Regions from separate parts of the Mesorhizobium sp. ANAO-SY3R2 genome, predicted to be linked through region 3. Evidence: predicted binding sites of a transcription regulator. Region 3 holds the regulator's gene; each other region holds the start of a gene.
What was found. Region 3 encodes PhoB, which activates phosphate uptake and scavenging genes when phosphate is short. Its sites were predicted from a motif close to TGTCATNNANCTGTCAT; they were not measured.
Positions count from the first base shown of each region.

Region 1: a site for PhoB is predicted at 1,112-1,128, ahead of ABSY17_RS14335 (bifunctional 2',3'-cyclic-nucleotide 2'-phosphodiesterase/3'-nucleotidase). Genes of this name have one in related genera too.
Region 2: a site for PhoB is predicted at 1,042-1,058, ahead of ABSY17_RS17555 (LTA synthase family protein). Genes of this name have one in related genera too.

Region 1 is NZ_CP159955.1:1,971,154-1,973,418, forward strand. It holds gene ABSY17_RS14335 (bifunctional 2',3'-cyclic-nucleotide 2'-phosphodiesterase/3'-nucleotidase) at 1-1,018, opposite strand, end outside; gene ABSY17_RS14340 (5-formyltetrahydrofolate cyclo-ligase) at 1,258-1,920, shown strand; gene ABSY17_RS14345 (Lrp/AsnC family transcriptional regulator) at 1,939-2,265, opposite strand, start outside.
Region 2 is NZ_CP159955.1:2,601,490-2,603,754, reverse strand. It holds gene ABSY17_RS17555 (LTA synthase family protein) at 1-905, opposite strand, end outside; gene fabD (ACP S-malonyltransferase) at 1,239-2,180, shown strand; gene fabG (3-oxoacyl-[acyl-carrier-protein] reductase) at 2,236-2,265, shown strand, end outside.
Region 3 is NZ_CP159955.1:205,331-207,595, reverse strand. It holds gene ABSY17_RS05775 (ROK family protein) at 1-1,043, shown strand, start outside; gene phoB (phosphate regulon transcriptional regulator PhoB) at 1,040-1,729, opposite strand; gene phoU (phosphate signaling complex protein PhoU) at 1,830-2,265, opposite strand, start outside.

The DNA.
Region 1 (2,265 bases), 1.8 Mb from region 3:
CGCTGGTCGAACTTACGACCTTCCAGGCATTGCCGTCGCGCTCGAGCAGCAGGTCGATCAGCCCGAGATGCGAGCCCCAGAAGCCACCCATCACGCCCGGCTTGCCGTTGATCGTGCCCTTGGCGTTGTCGACGCCCGCGACACCGTCGAATTTCGGCCCGGGGAAGTCGAGATGGCTGTGGCCGGTGACGATGGCGTCGATGCCGTCAACGCCGGCAAGCAGGATGGAGGCGTTTTCCAGATACTCGCCGGGCTGCGGCGTGCCCATGCCGGAGTGCGACAGCGCCACGATGATCTCGGCACCCTCTTCTTTCATCTGTGGCACCCAGGCCTGCGCCGTCTTGACGATGTCGCGGGTCATTGCCTTGCCGTTCAGATGCCGGGAATCCCAGGTCATGACCTGCGGCGGCACGAAGCCGATGAGGCCGATGCGGATCGGATGTTCGGCACCCGAGCCATCCTTCACCTTCTTGTCGAGGATGACGTAGGGTTTCAGGAACAGCTCGTCCTTGGTGGCATCGGCGGCGAGTTGGCCCTTGGTCAGGTTTGCGCAAACGAACGGGAAATTCGCCCCGTTGAGCACCTTGAACATATAGTCGAGGCCGTAGTTGAATTCGTGGTTGCCGAGCGTAGAGCAGTCATAGCCCAGCGTGTTCATCGCCTTGATGACCGGATGAACATCGCCGTCCTTCATGCCGCGCTGATAGGCCATGTAATCGCCCATCGGGTTGCCCTGGAGAAAATCGCCATTGTCGAGCAGGATCGAGTTCGTCGCCTCGGCACGGATCGCATCGATGATCGAGGCCGTGCGCGCCACGCCCATCGTGTCGTTCGGCTTGTCGGCGTAGTAGTCGTAAGGAAAGACGTGGACGTGCAGGTCGGTCGTTTCCATGATGCGCAGATGGGCCTGATTGGCCTGAGCGCGAGCCGAATACGGATGCAGCATGACCAGCGCACTGGCGGCAGCAGAGCCTGCAAGGAAAGAACGGCGAGTTATCGGGTGAAGCATGCTGGACATTTCCATTCTCCGCGAAAAGAACTGACAGTATTTATCCGGCGTCCCAAAGATCAAATCTTGCGCCAAATTGCGTGCGAGTCCAGCCCGAGTCGCGTGACAACCGCGCGACAAGCTGTGGGGAATGCATTGGTCCAGAAAATTTGCGACCAATTCTGGCGCGCTGGTGTCGCCGATGGACAAAGCTCGCCGCCCGTTGCAGCCTAGGTTTATCGCGGTCTGAAGACATGACGAGGTGCGACATGGGCGATCTCGACGATGAGGGGCCGGCGCAATACGCCTCCCCTCCCTGCTTCATGCATGAACTCGACCCGGAATTTCGCGCGATGCCCGCGCCGGAATGGCCCGAGGTCCGACGCTGGCGCAAGGCCGAACGCGCAAGGCTCATCGAAGGGCGGCTGGAGATTTCGGCCGATGCCCGCGCGGCAATGGCGGGATTGATCGCTGCGGGCCTCGACCAGATCATAGGCGATATGCACGGCAAAATGGTCAGCCTCTACTGGCCGTTCCGCGGCGAGCCGGACCTCAGGTCATGGTTGGCTTCAGTGAATGCCCGTGGCGGCAAGACCGCGCTGCCGATCGCAATCGAATTGGGCCGCCCGCTGATCTTCCGGGCCTATGCGCCTGGTGACAAGCTCGAACGCGGCGTCTGGAACATCCCCATCCCGGCCGCAGGGCCCGAGGTAATCCCCGACATCGTCATTGCACCATTGGTCGGATTCGAAGCCCAAGGTTACCGGCTTGGCTATGGCGGCGGCTTCTTCGACCGCACCCTGGCAGCATTGCCGCGCAGGGCCCTGGTCATTGGCGTGGGCTATGAGGTTGCGCGCATTCCGACGATCTATCCGCAGCCGCACGACATCCCGATGGACAGGATCGTGACCGAGGCCGGTGTTATCAACTGATATCGGAATGCTTGCCGCTCAAGCCAATTCCGGCCGCATGCCCATGGCGGTACGGTCGACAATCTCGCGCAGGGCGAAGGACGAGTTGATCTTGGTCACATGCGGCATCGCCGACAGCCATTCCTTGTGAATGCGCTCATAGTCCGGCAGGTCGCGCGCAGCGATGCGCAGGATATAGTCGTATTCGCCCGACATCAGATGGCATGACAGGATGTTGGGGCAGCGCTTCACCGCGACCTCGAAGTCCGACAGCGTCCTTTCGAACTGTCCCGACAGCGAAATGTGCACGATGACAGTCATCTGGTGACCGAGCGCAACATTGGAAAGGCGAGCGTGATATCCGGC
Region 2 (2,265 bases), 1.9 Mb from region 3:
ATCGAGCCCGCCGGCAGGAAGGCGTTGGAGAAGCCGGTCAGCGCCTCGAACTCGACATTGGCGGTCATTCCGCCGAATTCCGGCGAAAAGACATGGCCTGACTGGGCGGCACGCACGCTGGGAATCGGATCCGGGGTGATCGACACGCCGGGCAGCCGCATCGGATCCCAGAACGATTCGCTCATCACGATGATGACGTCGGGCTTTTCCTCGGGTAGCGCGGCGACGGCCGGTTCGGGTCTGGCGATGGCGTCGATCGCTTTGTCGGAATAGCCTTGGGGTGCCTTGACCTTGGCCATCGGCACGTTGAGCGCAAAGGCGATGGCGAAGCCGTTGGAGGCGTAGTTCTCCTTCTGGTCCCACATCATCGGGATGATCTGGAGGCGGTCGCGTGTCCACGAGAAGGTCGCGTAGTCCATGATCGAGACGAAGAAGGCGAGCGCGGGAATGGCGATCGCAAGGCGCGAAATGCGCGCCCAAAACGTCATCACGGGCACGCGGCGACGCCAGTGGCGCCAAGCATAGATCAGCAGGGCAATGCCGGCGACGAGGCCGACGGCGATGCCGAGGCCGGCAAGCGGCCGCTCGCGTACGAGCAGCGGCATGAGCTCCAGAATCTGCCTGATATAGAGAAAATCGGTCGGGTAGAGCGGATCGCCGAGATAGAGCGACTTCTGGTGGCCGACGAAGGCGAGCACGAGCGTCACTGGTGCTACGATCAGCAGGCCATGGTGCGGGCGGCCGAGCAGCGCGTCGAGGCCGACGAGCAGCAGGGCAAACAGTGCCACGGTCGTCCAGCTCGGCTTGAACGGCTGATGGAAGAAGTTGATCGTATCGGCAAACGAGCCGCGCGCGATGAGCTCGACCGCGAACACCAGAACTGCCGAAACTGTGAGCGTGACCATCACCGAACGCAGCACGCGCAAGGTATAGGCACGTTGGCCGAGGGCTATGGCAGCCTCGTTCCCCTCATCCTGAATCGCGGCCTCGCGGCCTGCTACGACATTTGCCAACTCAATATCCCCGACGGCTGGACAGGCGTGTCACGCAACTGTCACGAAACTGTCACCGAAAACCGGGTGCTTATGGCAAAATTGAGAAGCAGGAGGCAACAATGCGTGTTTCGGATTAATCTTCTGTGATTAATTGCGCCCACCGGGCCGGAAGACGCTCAAGACTTGACTTGGCTGCATGCATTGCGCCAGAGGCACAGCCAGCAAAGAGCCGGGAGACCAAAAATGGCCATCGCATTTACTTTTCCAGGGCAGGGCAGCCAGGCCGTGGGCATGGGCAAGGATCTGGCCGACGCATTCCCCGAGGCGCGCCGCGTTTTCGAGGAAGTCGATGACGCGCTCGGCGAAAAGCTGTCCAAACTGATCTGGGAAGGTCCCGAGGAGACGCTGACGCTGACGGCTAATGCCCAGCCGGCGCTGATGGCGGTGTCGATCGCAGCGCTCAGGGCACTCGAATCGCGCGGCTTCTCGCTCAAGGACAAGGTTTCCTATGTCGCCGGCCATTCGCTCGGCGAATATTCCGCGCTCGCCGCAGCCGGTTTCGTATCGGTGGCCGACGCGGCGCGCCTGCTGCGCATCCGCGGCAACGCCATGCAGGCGGCGGTACCCGCAGGGCTGGGTGCGATGGCTGCGATCATCGGGCTCGAGCAGCCGGATGTCGACGCGGCCTGCGCTGAGGCGGCCGAAGGTTCGGTCTGCCAGATCGCCAACGACAATGGCGGCGGCCAGTTGGTGATCTCCGGCGAGAAGGCAGCGGTCGAGCGTGCCGCCAAGCTCTGCACCGAAAAGGGCGCCAAGCGCGCGCTGATGCTGCAGGTCTCCGCCCCGTTCCATTCGGCGCTGATGGCGCCCGCTGCGGAAAAGATGCGCGAGGCGCTGGCCAGCGTGAAGAAGAACGTGCCGGTGGTGCCGGTGGTGGCCAATGTCTCTGTTCAGCCGATCACCGATCCCGAAGAGATCGCCGCTCGCCTCGTCGAGCAGGTGACGGGCCGCGTCCGCTGGGCTGAGACCGTCGAGTGGTTCGGCAACAATGGCGTCACCACGCTTTATGAAGTGGGCGCCGGCAAGGTGCTGTCGGGGCTCGCCCGCCGCATCAACAAGGAAATCGCGACCGCTGCGGTCAACAGCCCGGCAGACGTGGATGCGGCAATCGCCGCACTCGCCTGAACAACTCAAATGACCCCACCCGTGTGAAGGGTGTGCTCTGAAAGGGATTGGAAACATGCTCGACCTGACCGGCCGCAAGGCACTC
Region 3 (2,265 bases):
CGATGAAGCGGGGTCGACCGCAGGTGGCGCTGGCGCTCGACCCGAAGGCCGCGGCCATCGTCGCCGTCGTGCTGTCGCTGAACCATCTCTCCGCAGCCGTCATCGACTATGCCGGCAACACCATCGTCGAGGACAGCGCCAAGCTTTCGACCCAGAAAATGTCGGCCGAGGCGCTGGTCGAGGAGTGCGTCGGCATGGTGCGCCGGCTGGTGCGCCGCGTCGATCCGGCGGAGGGGCGGGTCCTGCGCATCGGGCTGGCCGTCCAGGGCATCACCGATTCCGGCTCACGCAAGCTCCTGTGGTCGCCGATCACGCCGCATGACGACATCCCCTTCGCCGACAGGCTGGAAGAGGAGTTCGGCGTGCCTGTGACGGTCGAGAACGACTGCAACATGATCGCCGAGGCGCTGCGCTGGCGGAATCCCGAACGCTATCGCGACGACTTCATCGCCATCCTGCTGTCGCACGGCATCGGCATGGGGCTCGTTATCAAGGGCGAACTGTTCACCGGCACGCTGTCGTCGGGCGGCGAGTTCGGCCACATGATCCACCGTCCCGATGGCGCGCTGTGCCGCTGCGGCCGGCGCGGCTGCATCGAGGCCTATGCCGGCAACTACGCCATCTGGCGCAATGCCAGGCTGGGCGACGAGAATGCCGAGCCCCTCGCCGACCTCTCCGATGCGGACATCAAGGCCCTCGCCGACGCCGCGCGCGACCATGACGGGCCCGAGCGCCAGGCCTTCCGCAAGGCCGGCGAGGCCATCGGCTTCGGCCTCGGCTCGATGTTCGCCCTGTTCGATCCGGCACCGCTCGCCTTCGTCGGCGTCGGCGCGACCGCCTTCGACCTGATGGAACCGCATCTGCGCGCGGCGCTGGCCAAGACGGCCGGCGGCGTGCATTCCAAGGCGATCTCCTTCGACACCGAGCCGGACGAGGTCCCGCTCATCAAGGAAGGTTGCACCAAGCGCGCCCTGCTCTATGTCGACCAGGAGATCTTCGCGCCCGCAGCGGCTCCGCGCCGCACCGACGTCGCCGAAGCCTAATCCTCGCGGATGGCGTAGCCGGCGCCGCGGATGGTGCGGATGACGTCGGGCATGCGGCCGGTGTTGACCGCCTTGCGCAACCGCCCGACATGCACGTCCACGGTGCGCTCGTCGATATAGATCGTCTCGCCCCAGACATTGTCGAGCAATTGGCCGCGCGAGAACACCCGGCCCGGATGCCGCATCATGAATTCGAGCAGGCGGAATTCGGTCGGCCCGAGCTTGATTTCACTCTTCTTGCGGTAGACCCGGTGCGATTCACGGTCGAGTACGATGTCGCCGACCTTGAGCACCGACGACAGCACCTCAGGCTTGGCCCGGCGCAGCAGCGCCTTGACCCGCGCCATGAACTCCGGCGTCGAGAAGGGCTTGACCAGATAGTCGTCGGCGCCGGTCGACAGCCCGCGCACCCTATCGCTCTCTTCGCCGCGCGCCGTCAGCATGATGATCGGCAGACGTTCCGTCTCGGGCCGCATCCGGAGCCGGCGGCAGAGCTCGATGCCTGATATCGCCGGCACCATCCAGTCGAGTACGAGCAGGTCCGGCACGTTCTCCTGAAGCCGGATTTCGGCCTCGTCGCCACGGGTGACGACTTCGACCTGGTAACCTTCGGACTCGAGATTGTAGCGAAGCAGCACGCCCAGCGGCTCTTCATCCTCGACGACCATGACCTTGGGGGCGATCATCGGCTGTCCTCTTTCTTGGCACATGACCCGGAGCCATGCGCAGCTTCAACGTGCTGCAGCGTCCATTGCACGTCCAGGCGGACGCGCGGCGCTGCCGAATTCAAGCGTTCGGAACCATTGAAGTGGTTTCGTCGACCTTCGGGCGGTTCAACGGCAACTGCGTGCCCGTCACCACGAAATAGGCGTTCTCGGCGATGTTGGTGACATGGTCGCCGATGCGCTCGAGGTTCTTGGCGCAGAACAGCAGATGCGTGCAGGGAGTGATGTTGCGCGGATCCTCCATCATGTAGGTCAGGAGCTCGCGGAACACGGCCGTATATTGGATGTCGATCTTCTGGTCGTCGGCGCGCAGTTCCTTCAGGCCCTCGGCCTGGCGCGCGACATAGAGTTCGACGACGCCGCGCACCTGCGCCATCACCAGTTGCGCCATCGCGTCGATGGAGTGCGAGAATGTCCGCGGCAGCGGCGACTGGCCGACGGCGCCGACGCGCTTGGCGATGTTCTTGGCAAGGTCGCCGATCCGTTCGAGATCGCCG